Regions from separate parts of the Streptomyces sp. GS7 genome, predicted to be linked through region 1. Evidence: predicted binding sites of a transcription regulator. Region 1 holds the regulator's gene; the other holds the start of a gene.
The links. The regulator HspR, encoded in region 1, represses chaperone genes until heat shock. The targets are predictions, from matches to a motif close to TTGAGNNNNNNNNNCTCAA.
Positions count from the first base shown of each region.

Region 2: the regulator HspR is predicted to act here: its motif matches at 3,840-3,858, upstream of lon (endopeptidase La).

Region 1 is NZ_CP047146.1:232,655-248,180, forward strand. Features, by position in the region: gene GR130_RS01065 (Yip1 family protein) at 1-784, opposite strand, end outside; gene GR130_RS01070 (IS481 family transposase) at 1,031-1,984, shown strand; gene GR130_RS01075 (GNAT family N-acetyltransferase) at 1,981-2,499, opposite strand; gene GR130_RS01080 ((Fe-S)-binding protein) at 2,661-4,931, opposite strand; gene dnaK (molecular chaperone DnaK) at 5,274-7,133, shown strand; gene grpE (nucleotide exchange factor GrpE) at 7,130-7,816, shown strand; gene dnaJ (molecular chaperone DnaJ) at 7,862-9,034, shown strand; gene GR130_RS01100 (heat shock protein transcriptional repressor HspR) at 9,036-9,491, shown strand; gene GR130_RS01105 (hypothetical protein) at 9,563-9,967, opposite strand; gene GR130_RS01110 (pyridoxamine 5'-phosphate oxidase family protein) at 10,454-10,858, opposite strand; gene GR130_RS01115 (Uma2 family endonuclease) at 10,888-11,472, opposite strand; gene clpB (ATP-dependent chaperone ClpB) at 11,665-14,325, shown strand; gene GR130_RS01125 (YbjN domain-containing protein) at 14,447-14,977, shown strand; gene GR130_RS01130 (hypothetical protein) at 15,104-15,526, opposite strand, start outside.
Region 2 is NZ_CP047146.1:7,586,131-7,601,656, reverse strand. Features, by position in the region: gene GR130_RS32925 (response regulator transcription factor) at 1-735, opposite strand, end outside; gene GR130_RS32920 (spermidine synthase) at 819-1,580, opposite strand; gene GR130_RS32915 (rhomboid-like protein) at 1,822-2,694, shown strand; gene GR130_RS32910 (pentapeptide repeat-containing protein) at 2,838-3,698, shown strand; gene lon (endopeptidase La) at 3,881-6,307, shown strand; gene GR130_RS32900 (lysozyme) at 6,362-7,219, opposite strand; gene GR130_RS32895 (MarR family winged helix-turn-helix transcriptional regulator) at 7,540-8,061, shown strand; gene GR130_RS32890 (protein phosphatase 2C domain-containing protein) at 8,087-8,932, opposite strand; gene GR130_RS32885 (nitrate- and nitrite sensing domain-containing protein) at 9,555-12,425, shown strand; gene GR130_RS32880 (roadblock/LC7 domain-containing protein) at 12,422-12,919, shown strand; gene GR130_RS32875 (DUF742 domain-containing protein) at 12,993-13,394, shown strand; gene GR130_RS32870 (GTP-binding protein) at 13,432-14,049, shown strand; gene GR130_RS32865 (styrene monooxygenase/indole monooxygenase family protein) at 14,111-15,364, shown strand; gene GR130_RS32860 (hypothetical protein) at 15,429-15,526, opposite strand, start outside.

The sequences.
Region 1 (15,526 bases):
GCACCAGCGGGCTGTCGCCGCCCAGGAACATCGCGAACAGCAGCCGGGGCGCGTCCGGGATCGTCATGACCAGCATGGACAGGCCGACGGTGGGCTGCCAGGCGCCGTCGCCGCCCAGCTGGCGGGCCATGGTGTGGGTGACCGCGCCCAGGATCAGACCGCCGATGACGAACATCACGGCGGTGATCAGCACCCAGGGGACGCTGTTGCCGAGCGTGGCGTTCAGCACATCCGCGCGCGCCTTCTCGAAGCCGAAGACCGCCAGCAGGCCGTAGACGAAGCTGACGATCAGCGCCGGGCCCCAGAGCGTGTGGTCCCGCATCTGCCAGAACGTCGGGGTGGGGCGCAGCACCACACCGGACAGCAGCTGCTTCCAGTGCAGCCGGGGGCCGGCCGGCGGCGCCGTCGTCTGGCCGGCGCGGTAGGTGCCGCCGGCCGCGTACTCGCCGTCGGCGGGGCCGTACCCGTCCCCGTACGCGTCGGGGGCCTCGCCCACTCTGAACTCCCGGGTGCGGCTCGGGGAGTTGTCGTCGGAGTACGGCGCGTAGGACGGGCCCGCGTCCTGATAGCCGCCGTTGTCGAGGTACTCGGGCTGCCCCTGCGGGCGCGGGCCGCCCGGGGGAGCGCCGTACGGCCGCGGCGGCGCCTGCGGGGGCACCCACTGGCCGTGCGGAGGCGGGGGCTGCTGCCCGTACGGCCCTTGCTGCCCGTACGGTGCGTGCGGCCCCTGGTGCCCCTGCTGCTGTCCGTTCTGCGCGGGGCGGGCATCCCGTCCGCGACCCATCCTGAATCCAGCCACGCCTTCGAAAGTACCTGGTCCGCGCGGGCTCGGAGGCCGGACCGGGAGACCCGCCCGGGGTTTGCTGCCGACCTGTGACATCCCCTAGGGGACGTCCCGGGGGGATCCCTAGGTGTTCTGTCCGGGGAGGTTGTGGACGGTGAGGCAGGTCTCGGCTGAGGGATCTTGAACAGGTGAGGGCCTTCCGGGTTCGGTGTGGATTGCGACGTCTACACCGACCGAAAGGCCCTCGTGCCCCACCGTAATGCACCCCTGACCGAGACTGGACGGCTGCGTCTGGCCCGCTGCGTCGTCGACGAGGGCTGGACCCTGCGGCGGGCCGCCGAACGCTTCCAGGTCTCGCCCACCACCGCCCAACGCTGGGCCGACCGCTACCGGCTGCTGGGTGAGGCGGGGATGGCAGACCGTTCAAGCCGCCCACACCACAGCCCGCGCCGCACCCCGACACGCACGGAACGGCGCATCATCAAGGTCCGCCTCCTGCGCCGGTGGGGCCCGGCCCGCATCGCCCACCTGCTGCGACTGGTCCCCTCGACCGTGCACCGCGTGCTGACCCGGTTCGGCCTGGCCCGCCTGACCCACCTGGACCGGGCCACAGGCCGGCCGATACGCCGCTACGAACGCGACCGCCCCGGCGAGTTGGTCCACGTGGACATCAAGAAGCTCGGCAACATCCCCGACGGCGGCGGCCACAGGACACTCGGCCGGCAAGCAGGCCGCAAGACCCGCTCGGGAGTCGGCTACAGCTACATCCACACCGCCGTCGACGACCACTCCCGCCTGGCCTACAGCGAGATCCACACCGACGAGAAAAAGGAGACCGCCACCGCCTTCTGGACCCGGGCCCAAACGTTCTTCACCACCTGCGGCATCACCGTCGAACGCGTCCTGACCGACAACGGCGCCTGCTACAAGTCCCACACCTGGCGCGATGCCCTCGCAGCAGCCGGGATCACCCACAAGCGAACCCGGCCCTACCGACCACAGACCAACGGCAAAGTCGAACGCTTCAACCGCACCCTGCTTGACGAATGGGCCTACGCGAAGCCCTACCGCTCAGAGACCGAACGCCGCGAAGCGTTCCCCCAATGGCTCCACACCTACAATCACCACCGCGGACACACCGCGCTCAAGGGCAAACCACCCGCCAGCCGCGTCCCCAACCTCACAGGGCAATACACCTAGGGCCTGTCCGCCGGGTCGGGGCCGGAAGGTGCCGGGGTCCAGCGCAGGGTCAGCTCCGGGAGGTTCTCCATGTTGCCGCTGCCGTCGCCGGTGGCCACGACGGTGAAGCCGTGGTGGGCGTAGAACGCCCGGGCGCCGGTGTTCTGCTGGAAGACGTGCAGCGACAAGCCGCCGGGGCTGTGCCGCCGCGCCTCGGCGAGCAGCCGGCTGCCGATGCCGGCGTGGCGGACGTCCGGGCGGAGGTAGAGCTGGTCGAGGAGGTCGCCGTCGACGGCGGCGTAGCCGAGGATCTCCGGGCCGCGGGCCGCGACCACGGTGTGGCAGCGGGGCAGCACGCTCTCCCGGATCCAGTGGGTGACCTCGCCGTGGCTGCGCCGCTGGGGCGGCAGGTACGGCATGGCGACGCGCCGCGATTCCCGGTGGACGGCGGCGATGCCGGCGGCGTCGGCGGGCTCGGCGGCGCGGATCTCGACGGGTGACGGGGCGGGCGCGGTGCCGCGGGTCTCCTGTGCCATGCGGCCATCGTCGGCGGCGGCGGGGGGAGCGGGCAACCGATTACCGGACGCCGGACATCGGACACCGGTGACGGGACACCGGCCGGGCGCACCGGGCCCCGAACGCCGGTGGCCGGTCCCGCGGGGTGCGGGGCCGGCCACCGTGCGCTGCGTCCGAGGTGCTACTTCACCGGCTCGGGCTCCGGCGCGTCCGCCGACTCGGCGTCGTCCGACGGCGGGTCGATCGGGGTCCTGACGGAGTCCAGCAGCAGCTGGGCCACGTCGACGACCTGGATGGACTCCTTCGCCTTCCCGTCGTTCTTCTTGCCGTTGACCGAGTCGGTCAGCATGACCAGGCAGAACGGGCAGGCGGTGGAGACGATGTCGGGGTTGAGGGAGAGGGCCTCGTCGACGCGCTCGTTGTTGATGCGCTTGCCGATCCGCTCCTCCATCCACATCCGGGCGCCGCCGGCGCCGCAGCAGAAGCCGCGCTCCTTGTGGCGGTGCATCTCCTCGTTGCGCAGGCCCGGCACCTTGGCGATGATCTCGCGCGGCGGCGTGTAGACCTTGTTGTGACGGCCCAGGTAGCACGGGTCGTGGTACGTGATCAGGCCCTCGACCGGCGTGACGGGGATCAGCTTGCCCTCGTCGATCAGGTGCTGGAGCAGCTGGGTGTGGTGGATGACCTCGAACTCGCCGCCCAGCTGCGGGTATTCGTTGGCGATGGTGTTGAAGCAGTGCGGGCAGGTCGCCACGATCTTCTTCGACGCCTTGGGCTTCTTCGTCGACTCGTCCTCGCTGTCCTCGCCGAAGGCCATGTTCAGCGCCTCGACGTTCTGCTGGCCCAGCTGCTGGAAGAGGAACTCGTTGCCCAGGCGGCGGGCGGAGTCACCGGTGCACGCCTCGTCGCCGCCCATGATCGCGAACTTCACGCCCGCGATGTGCAGCAGCTCGGCGAACGCCTTGGTGGTCTTCTTGGCGCGGTCCTCCAGGGCGCCGGCGCAGCCGACCCAGTAGAGGTAGTCGACCTCGGTGAGGTCCTCGACGTCCTTGCCGACGACCGGGACCTCGAAGTCGACCTCCTTGGTCCACGCGAGGCGCTGCTTCTTGGCCAGGCCCCAGGGGTTGCCCTTCTTCTCCAGGTTCTTGAGCATCGTGCCCGCCTCGGACGGGAACGAGGACTCGATCATGACCTGGTAGCGGCGCATGTCGACGATGTGGTCGACGTGCTCGATGTCGACCGGGCACTGCTCGACGCAGGCGCCGCAGGTGGTGCAGGACCACAGCACGTCGGGGTCGATGACGCCGTTCTCGGCGAGGGTGCCGATCAGCGGGCGCTCGGCCTCCGCGAGGGCGGCGGCCGGCACGTCCTTGAGCTGCTCCTCGGTCCCCTTCTCGTTGCCCTCGGCGTCCTTGCCGCCGCCGGCGAGCAGGTACGGCGCCTTGGCGTGCGCGTGGTCGCGCAGCGACATGATCAGCAGCTTCGGGGAGAGCGGCTTGCCGGTGTTCCAGGCGGGGCACTGCGACTGGCACCGGCCGCACTCGGTGCAGGTGGCGAAGTCCAGCAGGCCCTTCCAGGAGAAGTGCTCGATCTGGGAGACGCCGAACTGGTCGTCCTCGCCCGGGTCCTCGAAGTCGATCGGCTTGCCGCCCGACGTCATCGGCTGGAGCGCGCCGAGCGCCGTCCCGCCGTCCGCCTCGCGCTTGAACCAGATGTTGGGGAAGGCCAGGAAGCGGTGCCAGGCCACGCCCATGTCGGTCTTGAGGGCGACCGTGATCATCCAGATGAAGGACGTCGCGATCTTGATGCCGGCGAAGAGGTACGTCAGGTTCTGCAGCGTGCCGACGCTCAGCCCCTTCAGCGCCGCGACCACCGGGTACGTGACGAAGTACGCCGCCTCGTAGTGGTCGACGCCGTGCTGGGCGCCCTCCAGGGCGTGCAGCATCACGATGCAGACGCCGACGATGAGGATGACGCCCTCGACGAAGTACGCCTGGCCGGTGTTGGAGCCCGCGAAGCGGGACTTGCGGCCCGCCCCGCCCGGCCTGCTCAGCTGCCGGATGACGATCAGGACGATGATGCCCACGGTCGTCAGCGTGCCCATGCCCTCGACCCACAGCTCCCAGGGCAGCCAGTTGCCGAGGAACGGCAGCAGCCAGTCGGCCTTGAAGAGCTGGCCGATGGCGTTGACGATCGTCAGCAGCAGGGTGAGGAAGCCGACCGCCACGAACCAGTGCGCCACACCGACGACGCCCCAGCGGTTCATCCGGGTGTGGCCGACGAACTCCTTGGCGACCGTGACCGTGCGCTGCACGGGCTCGTCGGTGCGGGTACCGGCGGGGACGGACTGGCCGAGCCGCAGCTGGCGGTAGATCTGCAGGATGGCACGGCCGAACAGCGCTACGCCGACCGCGATTAGGACCAGCGACACGATGATCGCGGCGAGTTGCATTGGGGGCTCCTCGAACCTGCGAGAGCGGGCGAAATCAGAAGGATCTGCGGGATCTGAGGGATCTGCGCGACCAGATCAGCCGGATCCGAGCGGAACTACTAAGCAGTAACTTTTTGGGTCTGCGGCTGAGGTTACCCAGTATTCCGGGCCTCATGAAGCCGCGCGGCCGGTGATCTGTGTCGCGCGGGCAACCCTCCGCCGGGGGTCCGCGTCTTGAGTGGCGGCCTGGTGAGGATAAGGGCCACATAAAAGTTGAGTGGGTCGGACTCAGGTCTGTTGACAGGTTTGCACCTGTGTTGCACTCTTGAGCCTGTTCCACTCAAGTCAGCTGGAGGAATCGAAATGGCACGTGCGGTCGGCATCGACCTGGGCACGACGAACTCCGTCGTCAGTGTTCTCGAAGGCGGTGAGCCCACCGTCATCACCAACGCCGAGGGCGCCAGGACCACGCCGTCCGTCGTCGCCTTCGCCAAGAACGGCGAGGTGCTGGTCGGCGAGGTCGCGAAGCGCCAGGCGGTCACCAACGTCGACAGGACCATCCGGTCGGTCAAGCGCCACATGGGCACCGACTGGAAGATCAACATCGACGGCAAGGACTTCAACCCGCAGCAGATGAGCGCCTTCATCCTGCAGAAGCTCAAGCGGGATGCCGAGGCGTACCTGGGCGAGAAGGTTGTGGACGCGGTCATCACCGTCCCCGCCTACTTCAACGACTCCGAGCGCCAGGCCACCAAGGAGGCCGGCGAGATCGCGGGTCTCAACGTCCTGCGGATCGTCAACGAGCCGACCGCCGCCGCCCTGGCCTACGGCCTGGAGAAGGATGACCAGACCATTCTGGTCTTCGACCTCGGTGGCGGCACCTTCGACGTCTCGCTGCTGGAGATCGGCGACGGCGTCGTCGAGGTGAAGGCCACCAACGGTGACAACCACCTCGGTGGTGACGACTGGGACCAGCGCGTCGTCGACTACCTGGTCAAGCAGTTCGCCAACGGCCACGGCGTCGACCTCTCCAAGGACAAGATGGCGCTCCAGCGCCTGCGCGAGGCCGCGGAGAAGGCGAAGATCGAGCTGTCGTCGTCCACCGAGACGACGATCAACCTGCCCTACATCACCGCCTCCGCCGAGGGCCCGCTCCACCTGGACGAGAAGCTCACCCGCTCCCAGTTCCAGCAGCTGACCGCGGACCTGCTCGACCGCTGCAAGACCCCGTTCCACAACGTCATCAAGGACGCCGGTATCGCGCTGGCCGAGATCGACCACGTGGTCCTGGTCGGCGGCTCGACCCGTATGCCGGCCGTCGCCGAGCTGGTCAAGGAGCTGACCGGCGGCAAGGACGCCAACAAGGGCGTCAACCCGGACGAGGTCGTCGCCATCGGCGCCACGCTCCAGGCCGGTGTCCTCAAGGGCGAGGTCAAGGACGTCCTCCTGCTGGACGTCACCCCGCTGTCCCTCGGCATCGAGACCAAGGGCGGCATCATGACCAAGCTCATCGAGCGCAACACGACCATCCCGACCAAGCGCTCCGAGATCTTCACCACGGCCGAGGACAACCAGCCGTCCGTGCAGATCCAGGTCTACCAGGGCGAACGCGAGATCGCGGCGTACAACAAGAAGCTCGGGATGTTCGAGCTGACCGGTCTGCCGCCGGCCCCGCGCGGTGTCCCGCAGATCGAGGTCTCCTTCGACATCGACGCCAACGGCATCATGCACGTCACGGCCAAGGACCTCGGCACCGGCAAGGAGCAGAAGATGACCGTCACCGGCGGCTCCTCGCTGCCGAAGGACGAGGTCGACCGGATGCGCGAGGAGGCCGAGCGCTACGCGGACGAGGACCACAAGCGCCGCGAGGCCGCCGAGACCCGCAACCAGGGCGAGCAGCTGGTCTACCAGACCGAGAAGTTCCTCAAGGACAACGAGGACAAGGTCCCCGCTGAGGTGAAGACCGAGGTCGAGACCGCCGTCGGTGAGCTGAAGGAGAAGCTCAAGGGCGAGGACACGGCCGAGATCCGCACCGCCACCGAGAAGGTCGCGGCCGTCTCGCAGAAGCTGGGCCAGGCCATGTACGCCGACGCCCAGGCCGCGCAGGCCGCCGCCGGCGGTGCCGAGGGCGCCCAGGCCGGCCAGCAGGCCAAGGCCGAGGACCACATCGTGGACGCCGAGATCGTCGACGAGGAGAAGCCCAAGAAGGACGGTGCGGCGTGACGGAGGAGACCCCGGGCTTCGACGAGAAGCCCGACGTCCCCTCCGACGCCGCCCCCGAAGACGCGGCGCAGGCCGAGTCCGCCGACAAGGCGGGCTCGGCCCCGGCCGGGGACGTACAGGACGTGGCGCTCCAGGCGCAGCTGGACCAGGTGCGTTCGGCGCTCAGCGAGCGCACGGCGGACCTCCAGCGGCTCCAGGCGGAGTACCAGAACTACCGCCGCCGGGTGGAGCGGGACCGGGTCACGGTCAAGGAGATCGCCGCGGCGAATCTGCTGTCCGAGCTCCTTCCGGTGCTCGACGACGTCGGCCGGGCCCGTGAGCACGGCGAACTGGTCGGCGGCTTCAAGTCGGTCGCCGAATCGCTGGAGACCGTGGTCGCCAAGCTCGGTCTGCAGCAGTTCGGCAAGGAGGGCGAGCCCTTCGACCCGACGATCCACGAAGCGCTGATGCATTCGTATGCGCCGGACGTGACGGAGACGACATGCGTCGCCATCCTGCAGCCCGGGTATCGCATCGGTGAGCGGACGATCCGCCCCGCGCGGGTCGCCGTCGCCGAACCGCAGCCGGGTGCGCAGAGCGCCAAGTCGGCCTCCGACGAGGACGCCAAGGGCCCCAAGGGTGCCAAGGGCGCCAAGGGGGCCAAGGCTTCGGACGAGGAGAGCGGTGGCCCGGACGAGGGCTGACGTAAGGGCGGCAGAGAGATCCGCGCGGAAGGAGGGACGTCGGGGATGAGCACCAAGGACTTCGTCGAGAAGGACTACTACAAGGTCCTCGGCGTCCCGAAGGACGCCACCGAAGCGGAGATCAAGAAGGCGTACCGCAAGCTGGCCCGCGAGTTCCACCCGGACGCCAACAAGGGCGACGCCAAGGCCGAGGAGCGCTTCAAGGAGATCTCCGAGGCCAACGACATCCTGGGCGACGCCAAGCGCCGCAAGGAGTACGACGAGGCCCGCGCGCTGTTCGGCAACGGCGGCTTCCGGCCCGGCCCCGGAGGCGGCGGCAGCTTCAACTTCGACCTGGGCGACCTCTTCGGGGGCTCGCACGGTCAGGGCGGCGGCGCCGGCGGCTTCGGCGGCGGGCTCGGCGACGTCTTCGGCGGCCTGTTCAACCGCGGCGGCACCGGTACGCGCACCCAGCCGCGCCGCGGCCAGGACATCGAGTCCGAGGTGACGCTCAGCTTCACCGAGGCGGTCGACGGGGCCACGGTCCCGCTGCGGATGTCCAGCCAGGCTCCCTGCAAGGCGTGTTCGGGCACCGGCGACAAAAACGGTACGCCTCGGGTCTGCCCGACCTGTGTCGGCACCGGCCAGGTCAGCCGGGGCGCGGGCGGCGGCTTCTCGCTCACCGACCCGTGCGCCGACTGCAAGGGCCGCGGCCTGATCGCCCAGGACCCCTGCGACGTCTGCAAGGGCAGCGGGCGGGCGACCAGTGCCCGCACGATGCAGGTCCGCATCCCCGCGGGCGTCTCGGACGGGCAGCGCATCCGGCTGCGCGGCAAGGGCGCTCCCGGTGAACAGGGCGGCCCGGCCGGCGATCTGTACGTGGTCGTCCATGTCGACGCCCACCCGGTCTTCGGCCGCAACGGCGACAACCTCACCGTCACGGTGCCGGTCACCTTCCCGGAGGCCGCGCTCGGTGGCGAGATCAAGGTGCCGACGCTGGGCGGACCGCCGGTGAAGCTCAAGCTGCCGGCCGGCACTCCCAACGGACGCACGATGCGGGCCCGCGGCAAGGGCGCGGCCCGTAAGGACGGCACCCGCGGTGATCTGCTGGTCACCATAGAGGTGATCGTTCCCAAGGATCTCAGCGACAAGGCAAGGGAGTCGCTGGAGACCTATCGCGAGGCGACCGCGGGCCCGGACCCGCGGGCGGAGCTGTTCAAGGCCGCGAAGGGAGCTTGAGATGGACAGCCGGGGCGGGCAGCGTCGTAACCCGTATGAACTGACCGATGAATCGCCGGTGTACGTCATCTCCGTCGCGGCTCAGCTCTCTGGCCTGCATCCGCAGACCCTGCGGCAGTACGACCGCCTGGGCCTGGTCTCCCCCGACCGCACCGCCGGCCGGGGCCGCCGGTACTCCGCCCGCGACATCGAACTGCTGCGCACCGTCCAGCAGTTGTCGCAGGAGGAGGGCATCAACCTCGCCGGCATCAAGCGCATCATCGAGCTGGAGAACCAGGTCGCGGCCCTCCAGCAGCGGGTCGCCGAGCTCCAGGGCGCCCTGGAGGGCGCGGCCAGCGCGATGCGGCAGCGGGAGGCGGCGGTGCACGCCTCGTACCGCCGCGATCTGGTGCCGTATCAGGACGTCCAGCAGACCAGTGCGCTGGTGGTGTGGCGGCCCAAGCGGTCGTCGGAGTAGCGCGCGGAGCGCCACCGCCGCTCGTCCGTGCGGCAAGGGCCGGGGAGACCACCCCGGCCCTTCGCGTGTCGTCAGCAGCCGTTGTATCCCGCGGTCGGCATCGAAAGCCGCCGGTGCACATGGGACTTCATCGCGAGCGTGTAGACCGGCTCGTCCAGATCGGCGGTCTCCAGGCGGACGCCCGCCGCCGCGCACCGCCGGCCGAACTCGTCGGCCCCGTCGATGGCGTACTCCAGCGCCCGGCGGTTGGGCGTCACGAACACATCGACCCGGCCGTCTTCGACGTCGCTCCACAGTGCGCTGTGGTCGGCGCGCAGCTGGTGCAGGCTGAGCTGGCAGGTCAGGTGGTAATCACGGGCTGCCGCCCACTGTTTGCACATGTCGTGCTGGCTGCGGTCATCGACCAGGAACGGATCCTCGTCCAGCTCGGACAGCGGCATCAGGCAGGCGATCGCCGTCACTCGGACCGAGTTCATCGTGCCCTCCGGGGCGTGGCGACTGTGGGGGCGACGATACCCCCGCCGACGGCCCGCGGTGGAGGGGCTGCACCGGGTGGCGAGGCGTATCCGCAGGCATGGCAGATCTTCCAGCCGTCCTGGTTCACGGCGAGCTGACCGCCGCACCGGGGGCAGTTCTCGGCGTACGGGCGGGGAGGGGCGGGGCGCGGACGGCGTGGAACGGTCGTCGCGATACGTGATGCCGACGCCATGCGGCCTCCAGCTGCCGTCTTTGTGCCCGGGACAGGTCCGATGCCGCTCGCCGTTGTGCGGAGGTGTTCGTTCCTGCCGTTCCTGAGTACCAGGAAGGCGCCCGATGGCGGATCCGGAGGGTTCGGTTTCGGCCAGGTCCGGACCAGTGCGCGGACGCGGCGCCGCCCGGCGCGCGTACGGGTCCGGAACGGGGCTCGTGGAACGCGCGGGACTCGTGGAAGAGGCTCGTGAAAGGGACTCGGCCGCGGGCTCTCAGGCCCGGCCGAGGGCCTTGGTCACCGAGATCTCGATCACGACGCGATCGGGGTTGGGCTCCGGGGTCCGGCCGTACCGCTCGGCGTACCGGCGCACCGCGTCGGCCACCGACTCGGCGTCCGTACGCACCCGGGCGGTGCCCTCCAGCGTCGCCCAGCGACCGCGGTCCACCTGGCACACCGCCACGGTGGCCCCGCCCGCTCCGGCGGCCAGGACGTTCTTGACCTTGGTGCTGTCCTTGCGGGTGATGATCCGCGCGATCCGCTGCCCGGCGTCGTAGGTGACACCGACCGGCACGACATGCGGTGTGCCGTCCGTACGCAGGGTCGTCAGCGTGGGCATGAAGTACTCGCCCCAGAAGGCGAGGTACTCGGGGGTGAGGGCGGAGAGGTCGTGGGCCATGGGGGCCAGGGTAGTTGGGGGCCCGGGAATCAGAGGAAGTCGCCCGTCTCCAGGTCGAAGGAGAAGGGGGCGGGGAGGGAGAGGGGCTTGCCGAAGGGGGCAGTGACGCGCGATTCGTAATCGCCGTCGGAGGGCTCGTGGAAGAGCGTGGTGGTGGCCCGGCCGCGGTCGATCAGCAGATAGAGAGGCGTGCCTCCGAGGGCATAGCTGCGGCGCTTGGCGGTTCGGTCGAGTTCCGGCCGGTCGCCCGTCACCTCGATGACCATCTTCAGCTCCGTGCCGGGTCTCCACCATGGCGGGGTGCCCCGGAACTCCCGGGTTCCGACGATCGTCAAGTCGGGGATCACGTGGTTGTCGGGATGCGAGCCGGACGACGGCGGGATCAGCCCCTTGTGCGCGGATAGGTCGAATTCTGGGCGGTTCCGCAGCAGCTGCTCCGTGAAGCCGCTGAGGCAGTGTTCGTGGTTCCCGGCCGGTGCCGTCGTCACCACCATCTCGCCCTCGATGAGCTGGGCCCGTACGCACTCGGGTGCTGCCGCGTCCAGCTCGTGGAAGATCTCCAGCAGGATCGCGGACTGGGCGTCGGTCTCGCGGGGGGTGGGCTCGGCGGTCATGCCTCCCAGCCCGCCGGGCGACTGCGCGCCCCGGTGGCGGTGTCCGGTCGGTTCGCCCGTGGGTGGGAAACGAACCTTGAGTGGAATAGACTCAACTTATCGCACGTTAGCCAAAGCAGGGCTAGCCCCCGCGGCAGGATCGGTACGCAGAGGCGCGCGCAGCGCACAGGGCACGAGGAGGATCACGAGGACGTGGACGCCGAGCTGACCAACAAGAGCCGGGAGGCGCTGAGCGCCGCCAACGAGCGGGCGATCGCCGCCGGGCATGCGGACATGACGTCCGCGCATCTGCTGCTCGCGCTGCTGGCGGGGCGGCCCGATGACAACGCCAACATCATGGACCTGCTGGCGGCCGTCGAGGCGGACGCCGTCGCGCTGCGCTCCGGGGCCGAGCGCCAGCTCGCCGGGCTGCCCAGCGTGCAGGGCTCGACCGTGGCCCCGCCGCAGCCGGACCGCGAGCTGCTCGCCGTCATCGCGGACGCCGCCCAGCGGGCCAAGGACCTGGGCGACGCGTACATCTCCACCGAGCACCTCCTCATCGGCATCGCCGCCAAGGGCGGGCGCACCGGTGAGCTGCTGGAGCAGCAGGGCGCCACGGCCAAGAAGCTGCTGGCCGCCTTCGAGGCGAGCCGCGGCGGCCGGCGGGTGACTACCCCGGACCCGGAGGGCACGTACAAGGCGCTGGAGAAGTTCGGCACGGACCTCACCGCGGCGGCTCGCGAGGGCAAGCTCGACCCGGTCATCGGCCGGGACCACGAGATCCGGCGGGTGGTGCAGGTGCTGTCCCGCCGTACGAAGAACAACCCGGTCCTCATCGGCGAGCCGGGCGTCGGCAAGACCGCCGTCGTCGAGGGGCTGGCCCAGCGCATCGTCAAGGGCGACGTCCCCGAGTCGCTGCGCGACAAGCGGCTGGTCGCGCTCGACCTGGGCGCGATGGTCGCCGGCGCGAAGTACCGCGGCGAGTTCGAGGAGCGGCTCAAGACCGTCCTGGCCGAGATCAAGGACAGCGACGGCCAGGTCATCACCTTCATCGACGAGCTGCACACGGTCGTGGGCGCGGGCGCCGGCGGCGACTCGTCCATGGACGCGGGCAACATGCTCAAGCCGATGCTGGCCCGCGGCGAGCTGCGGATGGTCGGCGCCACCACCCTCGACGAGTACCGCGAGCGCATCGAGAAGGACCCGGCGCTGGAGCGGCGCTTCCAGCAGGTGCTGGTCGCCGAGCCGACCGTCGAGGACACGGTGGCGATCCTGCGCGGGCTCAAGGGCCGCTACGAGGCCCACCACAAGGTGCAGATCGCGGACTCGGCGCTGGTCGCCGCGGCCACCCTCTCGGACCGCTACATCACCTCCCGGTTCCTCCCCGACAAGGCCATCGACCTGGTCGACGAGGCCGCCTCCCGGCTGCGGATGGAGATCGACTCGTCCCCCGTCGAGATCGACGAGCTCCAGCGCGCCGTCGACCGCCTCAAGATGGAGGAGCTGGCGCTCCGCAACGAGACCGACGCCGGCTCCGTGCAGCGGCTGGAGCGGCTGCGCAAGGACCTCGCCGACAAGGAGGAGGACCTGCGCGGTCTGACCGCCCGCTGGGAGAAGGAGAAGCAGAGCCTCAACCGCGTCGGCGAGCTGAAGGAGCGGCTCGACGAACTGCGCGGCCAGGCCGAACGCGCCCAGCGCGACGGCGACTTCGACACCGCCTCCAAGCTGCTGTACGGGGAGATCCCGTCCCTGGAGCGGGAGTTGGAGGAGGCCGCGCGGGCGGAGGCCGAGCAGGAGGCCGCCAAGGGCGCTGGGACCAGGGAGCCGATGGTCAAGGAGGAGGTCGGCCCGGACGACATCGCGGACGTGGTCGGCTCCTGGACCGGCATCCCGGCCGGGCGCCTCCTGGAGGGCGAGACCCGCAAGCTGCTGCGGATGGAGGAGGAGCTGGGCAAGCGGCTGATCGGCCAGGGCGAGGCGGTACGCGCGGTCTCCGACGCGGTGCGCCGCACCCGCGCCGGTATCGCCGACCCGGACCGGCCCACCGGCTCCTTCCTCTTCCTCGGCCCGACCGGTGTCGGCAAGACCGAGCTGGCCAAGGCGCTGGCGGACTTCCTCTTCGACGACGAGCGGGCGATGGTCCGGATCGACATGTCGGAGTACGGCGAGAAGCACAGCGTGGCCCGGCTGGTCGGCGCGCCGCCCGGCTATGTCGGCTACGAGGAGGGCGGCCAGCTGACGGAGGCGGTCCGCCGCCGCCCGTACAGCGTGGTGCTGCTCGACGAGGTCGAGAAGGCCCACCACGAGGTCTTCGACATCCTGCTCCAGGTGCTCGACGACGGCCGCCTCACGGACGGCCAGGGCCGCACCGTCGACTTCCGCAACACCATCCTCATCCTCACCTCCAACCTCGGCTCCGCCTTCCTGATGGACCCGCTCCTGAAGGAGGAGCAGAAGAAGGAGAAGGTGCTGGAGGCGGTCCGCGCCTCCTTCCGCCCCGAGTTCCTCAACCGCCTCGACGACCTGGTCGTCTTCCACCCCCTCGGCACCGACCAGCTCCAGCGGATCGCGCAGCTCCAGCTGAGCCACCTCCAGCACCGGCTGAGCGACCGCCGCCTCACCCTGGATGTCAGCGACCGGGCGCTGACCTGGCTCGCCTGGCTCGGCCGGGAGCCGGTCGCAGGCGCCCCGGCGCCGGACCTCTCGTACGGTGCCCGGCCGCTGCGCCGCCTGGTCCAGACGGCCATCGGCGACCAGCTGGCGCGCGCCATCCTGTCGGGCGAGGTGCTCGACGGGGACACCGTCCGGGTGGACGTGGACGTGGACGGGGACGGCGAGGGCCTGACGGTGGCGGCCGCCCGACCGGCCGGCTGACCTTCCCGGCCGGGCCGCGCCCTCCGGCCACCCCGGATGCGCGGCGTCTGCCGGTCCGGGGTTGCCAGGACGGGGCGCATATGGGGGAGGATGGCAGAGACCATACGAAGGGAATTCCACGGTGAGCATCGACCCGTCCTCGATTCCGAATTTCGGGGGCCAGCCCGAACCTCAGCCGTCGGGGCCTGATGGTCCCGTCGTGCCCGACCAGGACCTGGTCAAGCAGCTCCTCGACCAGATGGAGCTGAAGTACGTAGTCGACGAGGAGGGTGACCTCGCCGCCCCGTGGGAGCAGTTCCGCACGTACTTCATGTTCCGGGGCGAGGAGGAGCAGCAGATCTTCTCCGTCCGGACGTTCTACGACCGTGCCCACGGCATCGACGAGAAGTCGAAGCTGCTGGAAGCGATCGACGACTGGAACCGCCGGACGCTGTGGCCCAAGGCGTACACCCACACCCATGACGACGGCACGGTCCGTCTGATCGGTGAGGCATCGATGCTGGTCGGCACCGGTGTCTCGCTCGAACACTTCGTGTCGAGCACGGTCAGCTGGGTCCGCGCCTCGATCGAATTCGACAAGTGGCTCGTCGAGCAGCTCGGTCTGGAGGCCGAGATCGAAGGCGATGAGAAGCCGGGGGACGACGAGGGCTGAGCCCCGTCCGACCCGCACCCCGGCTGCGCGGGCCCCAGGAGCCGACCGTTGTCGGTTCCCGGGGCCCGCGTCCGTCTGTGACGCCGTTACAGCGGCGAGTCCCGGGAGCGGGCCGTGGTAACGACGTCACGGCGGCAGCGACGCGATCGCCAGCAGATAGACCCCGTACCCGAGCGAGAGCGCGGCGAGCGCGCCGGCGACCGGGACGGCGGTGCGGATCCGGGCCCGCGCCAGCGCCCGCGCCGCCGGCAGCAGCAGCGGAAAGGCCGGCAGCAGGAAGCGGGGCTTCGACGGGAAGTATCCGGTGCCGCCGAGCGCGATCGCGACCAGGACCGTGGTGTAGACGAGCAGCGCGACCGGCGGCCGGTCCAGCACCAGCAGCGCGTACAGCAGCAGCGCCGCGGCGATCACCGCGACCGCCATGAAGTGCACCGGCGGGGCGCCGGCGAGCACCAGGTGCCTGATCTCCCGCAGCGTGTCCCGCCCGAAGTCGAAACGGGAGCCCCACAGCTCCTGTACGTCGAAGTACCCGAGCGGCCCGCCGCCGGT
Region 2 (15,526 bases), 7.4 Mb from region 1:
GGGCGGGGTCTCCAGGGCGTACCCGACGCCGTGGACGGTGCGGATCCGCTCGGCGCCGATCTTGCGGCGCAGCGCCTTGATGTGGCTGTCGACCGTACGCGTCCCGGAGGCGTCCGCCCAGTCCCAGACCTCGGCGAGCAGCTGCTCGCGGGAGAGCACCGCGCGCGGGGTGTTCGCCAGGCAGACCAGCAGGTCGAACTCGGTGGGGGTCAGGTGCACGTCCGTGCCGCGCACCCGGACCCGGCGCTGCGCGTGGTCGATCTCCAGCTCACCCAGCCGCAGGATGCCGCTGCGCGGGGTGTGCGCGGCCAGCGCGGCGCGCTCGACCCGGCGCAGCAGCACGTGCACCCGGGCGGCCAGCTCCCGCATGGAGAACGGCTTGGTCATGTAGTCGTCGGCGCCGACCCCGAGGCCGACGAGCATGTCGGTCTCGTCGTCCCGGGCGGTGAGCATCATCACCGGCACCGGGCGCTGTGCCTGCACCCGGCGGCACACCTCCAGGCCGTCGAAGCCCGGCAGCATCACGTCGAGGACGAGCAGATCCGGCTGCCACGCCTCGGCGGTGTCCACCGCGGCCGGGCCGTCGGTGGCCGTCTGCACCTGGAAGCCCTCGGCGCGCAGCCGGGCCGCGATGGCTTCGACGATCGTCGGATCGTCCTCCACGACCAGCACCCGGCGCTGGGCGCCCGGCGTGGCCGCGGTGGTGCCGCCCTGGGTTGTCTGAGTCTGGTCCATCGCCCGCCCCTGCATGTGCCCTGCGTGGTCGCGTCTTGCTGGGCAGCAGCGTAAGGGCATGGTGTGACCGTCGGCTACGCACCCTACGCGGACCGGAGCGCCAGATGGACGACGTCCGGGACTCCTCGGGCAACGGGGATCTCTTCCGTCCGTACCCCGTCGAATCCGGCATTTCGCAGGGCCAGTTCGAACTCCGCGGACGGCTGCGCCGACCACACGGCGAGCACTCCGCCGGGCGTCAGCCGGTCCCGGCAGGCGGCCAGTCCGGCGGGGGAGTAGAGGCTGTCGTTGTCCTCGGTGACGGTCCAGTCGGGGCCGTTGTCGATGTCCAGGCACAGTGCGTCGTAGGGGAGTTGGCCCGCGCCGTCGTGGAGGTACGCCACCAGGTCGGTGTGCAGGATCTCGGTGCGCGGATCGGCCAGCGCCTCCCCCGAGACGGCCGAGAGCGGACCCGTGCGGTGCCAGTCGATCACCGCCGCCTCGCGCTCGGCCACCGCGATCCGGCCCCAGCGCGGTTCGGCGGCGGCCCGTGCCAGCGAGAAGCCGACGCCCAGCCCGCCGATGAGGACGGCGGGGTGCGCGCGACCGGCCGGGAGCGCGGCCAGCGCGGCGTCGACCAGCAGCCGCTCGGAGCGCCCGTCGGAGGTGTCCATCAGGAAGCAGCCATTGGCGATGATCTCGTAGACGGGCCCGTCGGATCCGGGCGCCGCAAGGGTTCCGGGGCCCTCGGCGGCCGGGCCCCGTTGCCGTAACACCACCTCTCCGTACGGGCCCTGACGGCGGTCGAGGGTGCGTGCGGCCGACTCGGGGCCGGCGGTCGGATGCCAGGGGTGGGCGGGATCCATGCGGCCATCTTGGCCAACGCCGGGTGCGCCGGTCCAACGGCGGGCGGATGGTGGCGGAGGGAGGGTTCCGGGCAACGTCGCGTGCTCCACAAAGGTTGAGTGCCGTGACGGATCTCACGTACACAGCTGGCTCATGGGTTGAGCGGGCACAGTGGTCGCGGACGTTGTGCAGGGCGGTGGAGCGGCGGGTCCGTCGGGAACGGCGGAACCGCGGGAGTCCGCGAGAAAGGGGCCTTGGGCAGTGAGCACACTGGAGACGGCCGGGGGTGTGCCGGTCGATGACGGGCCGGGCGTCGGCCCGCGGGCCGACGGCACGCCGGTGATCCTCGCGGGCATGCCCCGGCAGCGCGGCGACGCGGCGCTGGTGCCGGCCACGGCGGCCACGGACGCCGCCGGCGGTGCGGCGCAGGACGCCGCCGCCCGCCGCCCGTGGACGGGACTGCGGCCCTGGCGGCTGCTCCCCACCCCCACCGGCACCCCCTTCACCTTCGGCTACGCGCTGCTGCTCGTCGCCACGTCGCTCTTCGCCGACCACGGCGACCCCGCCCTGGTCGCCTCGCTGCTCCAGGGCTCCAGTACGGACGTGACCCATCTCGCGCAGGACCCGCTGCTGGTGCTGGTCGCCAGCGCCCTGTGGATAGCGGGCGGGCTCGGCTCCTCGTTCGCCCTGGTCTTCCTCGTCGTGGTGACGGCGCTGGAACGGCGGATCGGCGGGCCGCGCACCGCCGCGGTCTTCTTCGGCGGACATGCGCTGGCCACCCTCGCCACCGAAATGCCGGTCGGCTTCTCCGTGGCCGCGGGCGGGCTGCCGGACAGTTCGCTGCACCGCCTCGACTACGGCATCAGCTTCGGCGTGATGACCTGCACGGGAGCCCTGGCGGTCCTGCTGCCCGGCTGGCTGCGCTGGCCCCTGCTGGCCGCCGTCGGCTACATGGGCGTCACCGATCTGCTGACCTCTGCCGACCCCATGACGGACTGGGGCCATCTGCTCTCGCTCGCCCTGGGCGTGGCCGCCTGGCCGCTGCTGCGCCGCTGGCGCGACCAGCGCGCCGGGCCCGCGCCGCTCCTCGGGGACCTGGGGCACCCGGCGCTGCGCACCCCGCGTACGTACTGAGGCGCCCCGCGCGCCCGGCGCCGCCGCTTCTTCGCGGAGACCGTCAATTCATTACGGAGACCGCCGCGTCGTCGCGGAGAATGGTGCCCTTCGCGGGCGCCACGACCGAGCGCGCCCGCCGGCCGCAGGAGCAGAGAAGAGCCGTGTCGCACGAGCGCCGCCCGTCGAAGGACCGCGAACCGTCCCCTCCGCAGGCCCCGGACGCCGCTCGGCTCCCGCTGCTCTCCGACTGCGGCAGCTGCTTCGGGCTGTGCTGTGTGGCACTGCCGTTCGCGGCCTCGGCGGACTTCGCCCTCGACAAGGAGGCCGGGCGGCCCTGCCCGAACCTGGGGGCCGGCTTCCGCTGCGGGATCCACGCCGAGCTGCGGCAGCGCGGCTTCTCCGGCTGCACCGTCTTCGAGTGCTTCGGCGCCGGCCAGAAGGTCTCCCAGGTCACCTTCGAGGGGAAGGACTGGCGGCAGGCGCCGGGGACCGCGCGGGCGATGTTCGACGCGTTCGGCGTGATGCGGCAGTTGCACGAGCTGCTCTGGTACGTGGCCGAGGCCCTGACGCTGCCGGCGGCCCGTCCGGTGCACCGCGAGCTGCGGGCCGTACAGGAGACGACCGAGCGGCTGACGCTCGGCGGCCCCGAGGAGCTGGCCGGCGTGGACGTGGCCGCCCACCGGGGCGAGGTCAACGCCCTGCTGCTGCGGGTCAGCGAACTCGTACGGGCGCAGGTCCCGGGCCGCAAGAAGGAGCGGCGGGGGGCCGACCTGATGGGAGCCAGGCTCAAGGGCGCGAGTCTGCGGGGGGCCGATCTCCGGGGGGCCTACCTGATCGCCGCCGACCTCCAGGGCGCCGATCTGCGCACCGCCGACCTGATCGGGGCCGATCTGCGGGACGCCGATCTGCGCGGTGCGGATCTGACGGGCAGCATCTTCCTGACCCAGGCGCAGGTGAACGCGGCCCGTGGCGACGCGGCCACCAGGCTGCCGCCGGGGCTGCGCCGCCCCGCCCACTGGTAGCCCGTCCTCTTCTCCTTCTCCCCGCTGCTTCTTCCTCCCCCTTCCCCGCGGTCGGGCCCTGCGCGCATGCGCCCGTACCCGGTTGCCCCGTTGATCGCTCACAGCGAACGCGCGGCCGGAACATCCGTGGAGGCCCTGGCATTGAGTGGATAAAGCTCAACTTGCTTGCCGAAGGGGAGATCATGACTGCTGAGTCGCCGGCATCCGCATCGCTCACTCTGCCCGTGCTGCCCCTCGATGACGAGGTCGTCCTGCCCGGCATGGTGGTGCCGCTGGACCTGTCCGACGCCGACGTACGGGCGGCGGTGGAGGCCGCGCAGGCCGCCGCGTCTTCGGGGCCTTCGGGTAACAAGCCGAGGGTGCTGCTTGTGCCCCGGGTCGACGGGACGTACGCGGCGATCGGCACGCTGGGGAGGATCGAGCAGGTCGGGCGGCTGTCCGACGGCGACCCCGGGGCGCTGATCCGCGGCGTGGGCCGGGTGCGGATCGGCTCCGGCACGACCGGGCCGGGGGCCGCGCTGTGGGTGGAGGGGACCCCCGTCGAGGAGAAGGCGCCCGAGCCCCTCCCGGGGGCGGTCGCCGAACTGGTCACGGAATACAAGGCGTTGGCCACCAGCTGGCTGCGCAAGCGCGGGGCCTGGCAGGTCGTCGACCGGGTCGCCGGCATCGACGACGTGCCGACGCTCGCCGACAACTCCGGATACCTGCCGTTCCTGACCACCGAGCAGAAGCTCCGGCTGCTGGAGACCACCGACCCGGTCGCCCGGCTGAAGTACGCCGCCGAGGTGCTGCGCTCCCATCTGGCCGAGCAGGACGTGGCCGAGTCCATCGCCAAGGACGTCCAGGAGGGCGTCGACAAGCAGCAGCGGGAGTTCCTGCTGCGGCGGCAGCTGGAGGCGGTCCGCAGGGAACTGGCCGAGCTGAACGGCGACCCCGAGGACGAGGGCGGCGACTACCGCGCCCGGGTCGAGGCCGCCGACCTGCCGGAGGAGGTCCGCAAGGCCGCCCTGAAGGAGGTCGACAAGCTGGAGCGGGCCAGCGACCAGAGCCCGGAGGGCTCCTGGATCCGCACCTGGCTGGACACCGTCCTGGAACTGCCGTGGAACGAACGCACCGAGGACGCCTACGACATCGCCGGCGCCCGGCGGGTCCTGGACGCCGACCACTCCGGGCTGGCGGACGTCAAGGAGCGGATCAGCGAGTACCTGGCGGTGCGCAAGCGGCGGTCGGAGCGCGGGCTGGGACTCGTCGGGGGCCGTCGGGGCGGCGCGGTGCTGGCTCTCGTGGGGCCGCCCGGCGTCGGCAAGACCTCGCTCGGTGAATCCGTCGCGCGGGCCATGGGGCGGAAGTTCGTCCGGGTCGCGCTCGGCGGCGTACGGGACGAGGCGGAGATCCGCGGCCACCGGCGGACGTATGTCGGCGCGCTCCCCGGCCGGATCGTGCGGGCCGTCAAGGAGGCCGGTTCGATGAACCCGGTCGTCCTCCTCGACGAGATCGACAAGGTGGGCTCGGACTACCGGGGCGACCCGGCCGCCGCCCTCCTGGAGGTGCTGGACCCGGCGCAGAACCACACCTTCCGGGACCACTACCTGGAGGTCGAACTGGACCTGTCCGACGTGGTGTTCCTGGCCACCGCCAACGTCCTGGAGTCCATCCCGGAGCCGCTGCTGGACCGGATGGAGCTGGTCCGGCTCGACGGCTACACCGAGGACGAGAAGGTCGTCATCGCCCGGGACCACCTGCTGCCGCGCCAGCTGGAGCGGGCCGGCCTGGAACCCGGCGAGGTGACCCTGGAGGACGCGGCGCTGCGCCGGCTGGCGGGCGAGTACACCCGCGAGGCGGGCGTACGGAATCTGGAGCGGTCGGTCGCCCGGCTGCTGCGCAAGGTGGCGACCCAGCACGAACTGGGCGAGCGGGAGCTGCCGTTCACGGTCGGCGTGGAGCAGCTGCGCCCGCTGATCGGGCGCCCGCACCACACCCCGGAGGCGGCCCAGGACCCGGCCGAGCGGCGGACCGCGGTGCCCGGTGTGGTCACCGGCCTCGCGGTCACCGGCGCCGGCGGCGACGTGCTCTACGTGGAGGCGTCGCTGGCGGATCCGGAGACCGGGGCGTCGGGGCTGCAACTGACCGGCCAGCTGGGCGACGTGATGAAGGAGTCGGCGCACATCGCGCTGTCGTTCCTGCGCTCGCACGGCGCGGAGCTGGAACTCCCGGTCGGTGACCTCAAGGAGCGCGGGGTGCATCTGCACGTACCGGCCGGTGCCGTCCCCAAGGACGGCCCCAGCGCGGGCATCACGATGACCACCGCGCTGGCCTCGCTGCTCTCGGGCCGCCAGGTGCGGCCGGACGTCGCCATGACCGGCGAGGTCTCGCTCACCGGGCGGGTGCTGCCGATCGGCGGCGTCAAGCAGAAGCTGCTGGCGGCTCACCGGGCGGGCATCACGACCGTGATCATCCCCAAGCGGAACGAACCGGATCTGGACGATGTGCCCGCGGAGATCCTGGAAGCGCTGGAGGTGCACCCGGTCGCCGATGTCCGGCAGGTGCTGGAACTGGCCCTGACCCCGGCGGCGCAGGGGGCCGACCCCGGGGTCCCGCTCGCGGCGTGACGGCCCGCGGCGGCCGGCCCGCCCCCTCGCGGGGGCGGGCCGGCCGCCGTGCGCTCACCCGTCGGCCAGCGCCCGGAGGCGGTCCATCGACCCGTTGAAGCGGTTGTGGTCACCGACCGCCGGGCCGGTCGAGGTGTACTGCCAGATGGTGTGGAAGCCCCAGCCGGCAGGGAGTTCGCCGACCGAGGAGCCGTAGCGCGGCACCCACAGCGGGTTGATCCGGCCGAAGGCCGCGGAGTTGCCGGTGCACTGCTTCCACCAGCCGGTGGAGGTGTAGAGCACGGCGTCCCGGCCGGTGCGCGCCTTGTAGGTGGCGAACCAGTCCTTCATCCAGTCGACGAGACCGGTCGGGCTGAGCCCGTAGCAGGTCGCGCCGTAGGGGTTGTACTCCATGTCCAGGGCGCCGGGCAGCGTCCTGCCGTCCTTGGACCAGCCGCCGCCGTGGGCGACGAAGTAGGCGGCCTGGGCGGCGCCGCCGGAGGTGTCGGGAGTGGCGAAGTGGTAGGCGCCGCGGATCATGCCGGAGCGGTAGGAGCCGTTGTACTGCTGCGCGAAGTACGGGCTGGTGTAGCTGGTGGACTCCGTCGCCTTGACGTAGGCGAACCGGACGCCGCTGTTCCAGAGGGCGGACCAGGCGACGTTGCCGTTGTGGCTGCTGACGTCGACGCCCTCGGCGGACGCGGTGAGCGAGGGCGGCGGCAGGATCCCGGTCGTGGCGCCCTCGTGCCGCGCGACCTGCGAGCCGGCCCAGTCCTGGTCGGGGTGGGTGGGTTCGGGGGCGTGCCGGCCGGCCGCCGCGCCGGCCGTGCCGGGCAGGCCGAGGAGCAGGGCGACGGTCGCCAGGAGGGCCCCGGCCGCGGTCGCGAGGGAGTGCACGGGGCGGTGGGGGGTTCCGGATCTGAGCACGGGCATACGTGCCTCCGTGGATCTCGGTGGATCTCGCTGCGGTGACGTTGCGGAGAAATGACCTTGAGGGGGGAGGAACTGGCACCACTGATTGGTGTGGCCATGCCAGAACAGACGGTACGCGCGTAGACCCCCGTGACAAAAGAGGGTCGCGGGGCTTCCGTTGGTCTAATCCTGCGAAATACTGGCCCAACTGCGGTTTCGGCGGCCCGGGAGAGAAATTTTCAGGCGGTGAAACGCGGGAATTGCGGGAAATAGAGGAAAACGCGGGAAAGGGCGCTGACGTGCACAACACCGGAGCCGGCGGTACGGCGGACGGCGAACCGATGGGCGTGGATCACGTATTCCTGGCCCTGGAGCGCGAGTTGGCCGTATTCCTCCGCCGCGCCCGCGCCTCGTCCGGCGAGATGTCCCGCGAGGTGCACCCCGACCTCGAATCGGCCGCCTACGGCCTGCTGATCCGGCTCGCCGACGCCGGAGCCCAGCGCGCCACCGACCTCGCCGGCTTCTTCGGCGTCGGCAAGGCGACCATAAGCCGCCAGCTGCACGCCTTGGAGCGGCTCGGGCTGGTCGCCCGCGAACCGGACCCGGCCGACGGCCGCGCGGTCCTGGTGCGGATCACCGACGAGGGCCGCGCGCGCTTCGACCGCGTCCGCACCGCGCGGCGCGCCCGCTATGCCCGCCGGCTGGCCTCCTGGGACCGCGCCGAGGTCGCCGAACTCGCCCGCCTGCTGCACCGGCTGAACGCCGAGCAGGAGCAGGAGGGCGAGCCCGGGGAGCAGGACGGGGAACGCGAGAGGGAAGGGGAGGGCGCGCCCGGGGAGGGCGGCCGGGGGCGATGCCGGTAGCCGTGGCCGCCCGGCCGCGGCCCGGTCACGGGGCCACGTGGACCACCGCCGCATCGTCCCGGGCCTTCCCCCGGGGGTGCGCGGCGCCCTCCGGGTCGGCGGCCTCGGCCGCCCGTACCCGGTCGATCAGCGCCTGCGGGCCGGACGTGACCACCAGCGCCACGCAATCCGCCCAGGAGCCCTCCCGGAAGACCTCGACCCAGCGGCTCGCGCCGTCGCTGAGCGCGGTCAGCGAGCGCAGCTGCGCGCGCGGGGTGCTGCCGGTGACCGCGCGGGCGGCGACGGCCGGGTCGGCGGCGGCGGTGAAGAAGCCGCCCTCGGCGTTGCGCAGCGCCTCGACCGCGCGGACGTAGGCACCGGCCGCGGCGGCGCGTTCGGCGGAGCCGCGCGGCAGGGCCCGTACGGCGGCGCGCTGTTCGCGGACCGCGGGCGGGAGTTCACCGAGCCGGGTGTCCTGTACGGGATGCACCGAGCCGTCCGCCTTCTCCAGAAGCAGGACGGAATCGGAGAGCACCAGGTGGTCGACGGTGCGGTCGGACCAGCGCGCGGCGACCACCGTTGCCTGCGGAGTGCGGGGGTGAGAAAGGTCACAGGCGTCCCGATGATTCTCGGCCGTCCTGGAGATGGCGGCGGCGAGCACCTCAGTGAGCGTCATATCCCGGTGTGAAACCGACAGTTCGAGCATCGCGCCGCCGAGCCGCGCGGTGAACCACGGCACGGAATGGACGCACCCGTAGTCCCCTTCGGGCGGTGTCACACCGTCCAGCAGGATCAGGACGCCGCCCTGGCCGGAGGCGGGCAGGGCGACGGACGCGTAGTCCTCGTTTGGGCGTTGGGGGTCGCCCGGCTCTGTCGCGAGTTCGATGCGCATGGCGGAAAGTCTGCCGGAGGTGTCCGGATCGCGACGGTGCCCGGGCGTTGTCCGCGGTGGTGGCGTAGGGCCAGGTCAGCGGGGTGCCGTCGGGTCGGGCGGGAGGGGCGTCCGGCTGCGGGCGCGCATCCTTCCAGGACCGGCACGCATCTCCAAACCCGTCCGGGGGTTGCCCGAGGTTGCGGCCAGAATTGGTACCGCGCGGAAGTTGATGGTCAAACTCCGTTTGATGTTCACTCGTTCAGGTGGCCGGGCATGTGTTGCCGAGCCACTGCGCGGCGCCGATGGAATGGTCATTTCCCGGATCAAATGGGGTGGGCCAGGACGTTCGTCGCGACGCGCACAGCCGGGCTGTTCCCCTTCGCGGAATTGTGTGCACTGCCGCGGTTTTCGCGCAGGTCCGCCCCGCGAACGGGGAGCGAGCCGGGTCCGCGACGCCGGCACGGCGTGGGCAGGCGAGACAGGAATGCGAGCAGCGGTGCGGAAGATGCGGCTTCGGGGCGGCGCAGGGAAGCCGGGATCACCGGCCGGTCCGGTCTCGGTACCGGGTACGGCTCCCGGCGCGACGGGCAGTGGCGCGAACGGTACGGAACGGCGCCCCGCGCGGGTGCGCAACCGGCTCATGGGAGCCGTCGCGGTGGTCGCCGTCGCCGTCCTCGGAGCCGGCGCCCCCGGCCTGGCGACCGTCGCCGACAACGCCGACACCAGCCAGCAACTGGTCGATCTGGCCCAGCTCAACGCGCACGCCATCACCCTGGCGCACTCCCTCGCCGACGAGCGCGACGCGATGACCGCGTACGTGGCCGCCGGGCGCACCGGCAGCAACCTCAGCGCGGCCCCCACCTCCTCCCAGCGCGCCCAAGTGGACCGGCAGATCGGCGAGCTGCGCTCCGACGCCCAGGGCTCGGCCGGCGCCACCACCGCGTTCGCGGCCGCCGACAAGCTCCTCAAGGAGCTGCCGCAGACCCGCCAGAAGGCCCTCGCCGGGCCCGCCACCGCCGACCAGGTCCACGACGCCTACAGCCAGGTCGTCCAGGCGCTCGGCGCGATCAGCGACGACATCGCCCGTGGGCTGCCCGGCCGGGCCGACCCCGCGGACGCCGACACCCGCGCGCTGCCCGCCCTCGGCCGGGCCGCCGACCAGGCGGCCAGTACCCGCGCGCTGCTGATGGCCGGGCTCAAGGCGGGCGGTGCGCAGCCCCGGCTGACCGCCGCCGCCCAGGTCGCCCACATCCGCGAGCAGGGCGCGCTGGACGACTTCAACCAGGCCGCGAGCCAGGGTGGCCGGGACCGCTACCAGCGCACCGTCAACGGCCCCGACGTCGACGGCGCCGAGCGCTATCTGACCCAGCTGACCGACCATCCCTATCTGGACCCCGCCGCCATCGCGCTGAGCCGGAGCCGGGTGCAGTCCGCGCTCACCGCCCGGATCGGGCTGATGCGGGGCACCGAGTCCGCGATGGCCGCCGCCGACGTCCAGCGCCTGGGCACCCTGCGCGACGGCGACGTGGACCAGCTGGAGATCCGCATCGCGCTGGCCGGCGCCTGCCTGCTGCTGGCCGTCGGTGCCGGCGTCTGGGCCGCCCGCACGATGACCCAGCCGCTGGCCGCGCTGCGGCTCGGCGCCGGCCGGGTGGCCGCGGACCCCGCGCACGAGGAGCCCGTCAACTACAAGGGCCGCAACGACGAGTTCGCCGCCGCCGTACGCTCCGTCAACGCGCTGCACGCGCAGGTCGCCGAGTCGGCCCGGCGCACCGCCGAACTGGAGGGCGAGCGCAAGCGGCTGGTCGGCGGCCGGCAGCGGCTGGTGGCCCAGGGCGAGGTGCTCCAGGAGCAGGCGGAGACCCTCAAGGAGGAGGTCGCCGACCTCCAGGAGCGGCTGGCCGCGCTGCGCACGGGCGTGCACGGCCGGTTCGTCAACCTCGCGCTGCGCACCCTCGGCCTGGTCGAGCGCCAGCTCGGGGTCATCGAGTCGCTGGAGGAGAGCGAGCAGGACCCGGAGCGGCTGGAAACCCTCTTCAAGCTGGACCACTTCGCCGCGCGGATGCGCCGCAACAGCGAGAACCTGCTGGTCCTGGCGGGCGCCGAGCAGCACGGCGGCAACCACCCCGGGCCGGTCCCGCTGCTGGACGTGCTGCGGGCCGCGGTCAGCGAGATCGAGCGGTACGAGCGGGTGCGCATCGGGTCGCTGCCGCCGCACTCGCAGCTCGCCGGGTTCGCCGCCGACGACGTCAGCCACCTGGTCGCCGAACTCCTGGAGAACGCCACCGCGTTCTCGCCGCCGGACGCCCAAGTCGAGCTGTCCGGCTGGCTCCTGGAGAGCGGTGAGCTGATGCTCTCGGTCCAGGACGAGGGCATAGGGATGACCGCCGACCGGCTGGCGGAGCTCAACGAGCGCCTCTCGGAGCGCGAGGCCGCCGAGGCCGCCGCGACCTCCGAGACCGTCGACGGGGCGCTGGGCCTGGGCCTGTACGTGGTGGTGCGGCTGGCCGCCCGGCACGGCGTACGGGTCCAGCTGCGCGCCCAGGAGCAGGGCGGGATCGCCGCCGTCGTCGTGCTGCCCGGCTCGATCCTGCCCACGCGTCCGGCGCCCGGGACCGTCGTGCCCGGACAGGGCGGCGCCGGGACCGCGCCGAGCCTGCCGGGCTCGGTCGCGGAGGCGAACTCCAACACCCTCCAGACGCGGCTGAACCGGCTGGATCCCGCGCCGGCCGAGGAGCCCGCCGCCCAGGACGCCCCGCAGCCGGCGCCGGTGGAAACCGCCGAACCGGCCGCCGCCGAGGACCCGTTCGTGGCCGCGGCGGAGCGCGCCATCGACGCGGCCGGGCTCGGCACCCCGGCCGAGCCGGAGCGGGCCCGCCCGGCCGCCGCCGTACCGCCCGCCGCCCCGGAGACCGCGCCCGCCGCCGAAGGGCCCGAGCCGAGCCCGTACGGCCCGCGGTCGTCCGGTCCGTACGCCACGGCCGCGCCCGCGGGCACCGGCGGTACCGCCGGCGAGCACACCCGCACCGAGGACACCGTGTCCCCGGCCGACGGCACCCCGGCGCCCGGCAAGGGCCGGCCCGCCGCCCCGGCGCCCGCCGCCCCGGCCGAGGCCGCCCCGGACGCGGTCCCCGGCCCCTACGCCATCGGCCCGGACCGGCACAGCCGTCCGGAGCCCGGCCCGGCGCCCACGGCGGCGCCGGAGCGGAGCGCGGCCCCGGAGGCACCGGCTCCGGCACCGCGCCGGACCACCGCGACCGGGCTGCCCAAGCGCACCCCCAAGGTCGTGGCGCAGCAGCAGGCGCCCGCCGCGCCGCGCAGGACCGGAACGTCCCATGCCGAGGCGCTGCGCCGCCGGCTCGGCGGATTCCAGCAGGGGGCGCGGGACGGCCGGCGCGATGTGGCGGCCGAGATCGCGGAAGGCACAGCGGAGCAGACCATCCCACAGACGGACACCGACGGAGCGGGGGCCCCGGGAGAACGCCACGTTGTCGAGGAGGCAACCGATTGAAGGCGCAAGCGCCCACTGCGCACGGACAGGGCCTGAGCAGTCAGGCACGGAACCTGCACTGGCTGTTGACCAACCTGGTCGACGAGGTCCCCGGCATCCGCTCGGTCGCGGTGGTCTCCTCCGACGGCCTGCTGCTGCTGTCCTCCGACCCCGGGAGAGCGGACGCCCCGCCGGCCCGCCCGGGTGACAGCGACGGGCCCAAGGGCTCCAGCGCCGACCTGGCCACCATCGTGTCCGGGCTCGGCAGCCTCACCACCGGGGCGGCGAAGCTGATGGACGGCGGGGCCGTCAAGCAGACGATGGTCGCGATGGAAGAGGGCAGCCTGTTCGTCATGGCGATCAGCGACGGTTCGCTGCTCGGGGTGCACGCCGCCCCGGACTGCGAGATGAGCGTCATCGCCTACCACATGGCGCTGTTCGTCGGCCGGGCCGGCCACGTCCTGACCCCCGAACTCCGCACCGAACTGCGCAAGTCGATGGAGAACGTCCAGTGAGCGAACGAAGCGAGCGAGCCGTCGAGAGCCGCGCGGCGAGCGTGTGCGGGGCCGAGCGGAGCGGGGGATCGGCATGACCAAGGCGCCCAAACTCCCGGTGCGCGGCGCGGACCGCAAACCCGCGCGGGTCCGCCCGTACTCGCTCACCGGAGGCCGGACGCGGTTCGGCCATGTGCTGCTCGTCGAGACGTTCGTGGCCGCGCTGGACGCGCCCGAGGAGCGCCGCGAGCTCACCTCGGGCGGCTGGGCGGACCGCGTGATGCCCGAGATGCGGGCGATCGTCGAGCTGTGCCGCCGGATGCGCTCGGTCGCGGAGATCTCCGCGCTGCTCAAGATGCCGCTGGGTGTGGTCCGCGTCCTGCTCAGCGACCTCGCCGACCAGGGAAAGATTCGCGTCTACGGCACCGGGCACGGCACCGGCCGGCCCGACCGCGCGCTGCTCGAAAGGGTGCTGAGTGGACTTCACAGGCTCTGACACGATATCGGCCGGATCGAACTCGCCCGCCGGTTCCGTGGGAGCGTCCGACCAGGCGGCCACCGCCGCCGACGCGGGGCTGCAGAGCTGGCAGACCGACCGTTCGCGGGCGCCGGTCGCCACCAAGATCGTGGTGGCGGGCGGCTTCGGCGTCGGCAAGACCACCTTCGTCGGCTCGGTCTCGGAGATCACCCCGCTGCAGACCGAGGCGCTGATGACCCAGGCCAGCGCCGAGACGGACGACCTGTCCGCGACCCCCGAGAAGACCACCACCACGGTCGCCATGGACTTCGGCCGGATCACCCTCGACCAGGACCTGGTGCTGTACCTCTTCGGCACGCCCGGCCAGCAGCGCTTCTGGTTCATGTGGGACGACCTGGTGCGCGGTGCGATCGGCGCGATCGTGATGGCGGACACCCGGCGGCTGGAGGACTGCTTCCCGGCGCTGGACTACTTCGAGAGCTGCGGACTGCCGTACGTCGTCGCCGTCAACCACTTCGAGGGGACCGACTCGTACGCGGAGGACGACGTCCGCGACGCGCTGACCGTACCGCCCGAGGTGCCCGTCGTGATCATGGACGCGCGGCGCCGGGCCACGGTGATCGAGTCCCTGCTCGCGCTGGTCGGCCACGCGCTGGCGGCCACGCCCGAATAGCCTGCCCCCCACCCCCGCCACCCCTCACCCCCGAACAGCAGTAGCAGAGAAGAGCCCCGCCATGCGGAAGATACTCATCGTCGGAGCCGGCCAGTCCGGTCTCCAACTCGCCCTCGGCCTCCAGTCCCAGGGCTACGAGGTCACCCTCATGTCCAACCGCACCGCCGACGAGATCCGCTCCGGCCGGGTCATGTCGACGCAGTGCATGTTCCACACCGCCCTCCAGCACGAGCGCGACCTGGCGATCAACTTCTGGGAGAGCCAGGCCCCGCGCATCGAGGGCCTCGGCGTCTCGGTCGCCGCCCCCGGCAGCCACGAAGGGCCCGACGGCTCGCAGCGCGCCATCGACTGGGTCGGCAGGCTCGACGGCTACGCCCAGTCCGTCGACCAGCGGGTCAAGATGGCCGGCTGGATGGAGACCTTCGCGCAGCGCGGCGGCCAGCTGGTCATCCACGGCGCGGCCGTCTCCGACCTGGACTTCTTCGCGAGCCGCTACGACCTGACGCTGGTCTCGGCCGGCAAGGGCGAGCTGGTGTCCATGTTCGGCCGGGACGCCGCCCGTTCGCCGTACGACGCCCCGCAGCGGGCGCTCGCGGTCTCCTACGTCCACGGCCTGGGACCGCGCCCCGAGCACCCCGAGTTCGAGGCGGTCCGCTGCAACCTCGTCCCCGGCGTCGGCGAGCTGTTCGTCATGCCGACCCTGACGACCTCGGGCCGCGCCGACATCCTCTTCTGGGAGGGCATCCCCGGTGGCCCGCTGGACGCGTTCCAGGGCATCAAGGACCCCGGCGAGCACCTGGCGAAGACCCTGGAGCTGATGGAGACGTTCCTGCCCTGGGAGTACGCCCGCGCCACCGGGGTCGAACTGACCGACGCCAACGGCACGCTGGCCGGCCGCTACGCCCCGACCGTCCGCAACCCCGTCGGCAAGCTGCCCTCCGGCGGTCTGGTGCTGGGCGTCGCGGACGTCGTGGTGGCCAACGACCCGATCACCGGCCAGGGCTCCAACTCGGCCGCCAAGTGCGCGGCGTCCTACCTCGCCTCCATCGTGGAGCGCGGTGAGCAGCCGTTCGACGGGGCTTGGATGCAGGAGACCTTCGACCGCTACTGGAACACCGCGCAGCACGTCACCAAGTGGACCAACGCGATGCTGGGCCCGCCGCCGGAGCACGTGCTGAACCTCATCGGCGCGGCCGGTCAGCTCCAGCCGGTCGCCGACCGGTTCGCCAACGGCTTCGACGACCCGTCCGACTTCGAGAACTTCTTCTTCGAGCCCGAGAAGACCGGCGCCTACCTCGCCTCGCTCACGGCCTGACGCCGCGCCCGGACTCCGGCCGGCGGACCCGGGGACGGTCCGCCGGCCGGTTCTCAGCCTCTGCTCAACCGCGCTTCGTCCAGGGCCACTTGGGGCCGCCGCCGGCGGTGCCCTCCGGGTCGTACTCGTACTTCCAGCCGCGCGGCAGGCCGAGGCGCCCCA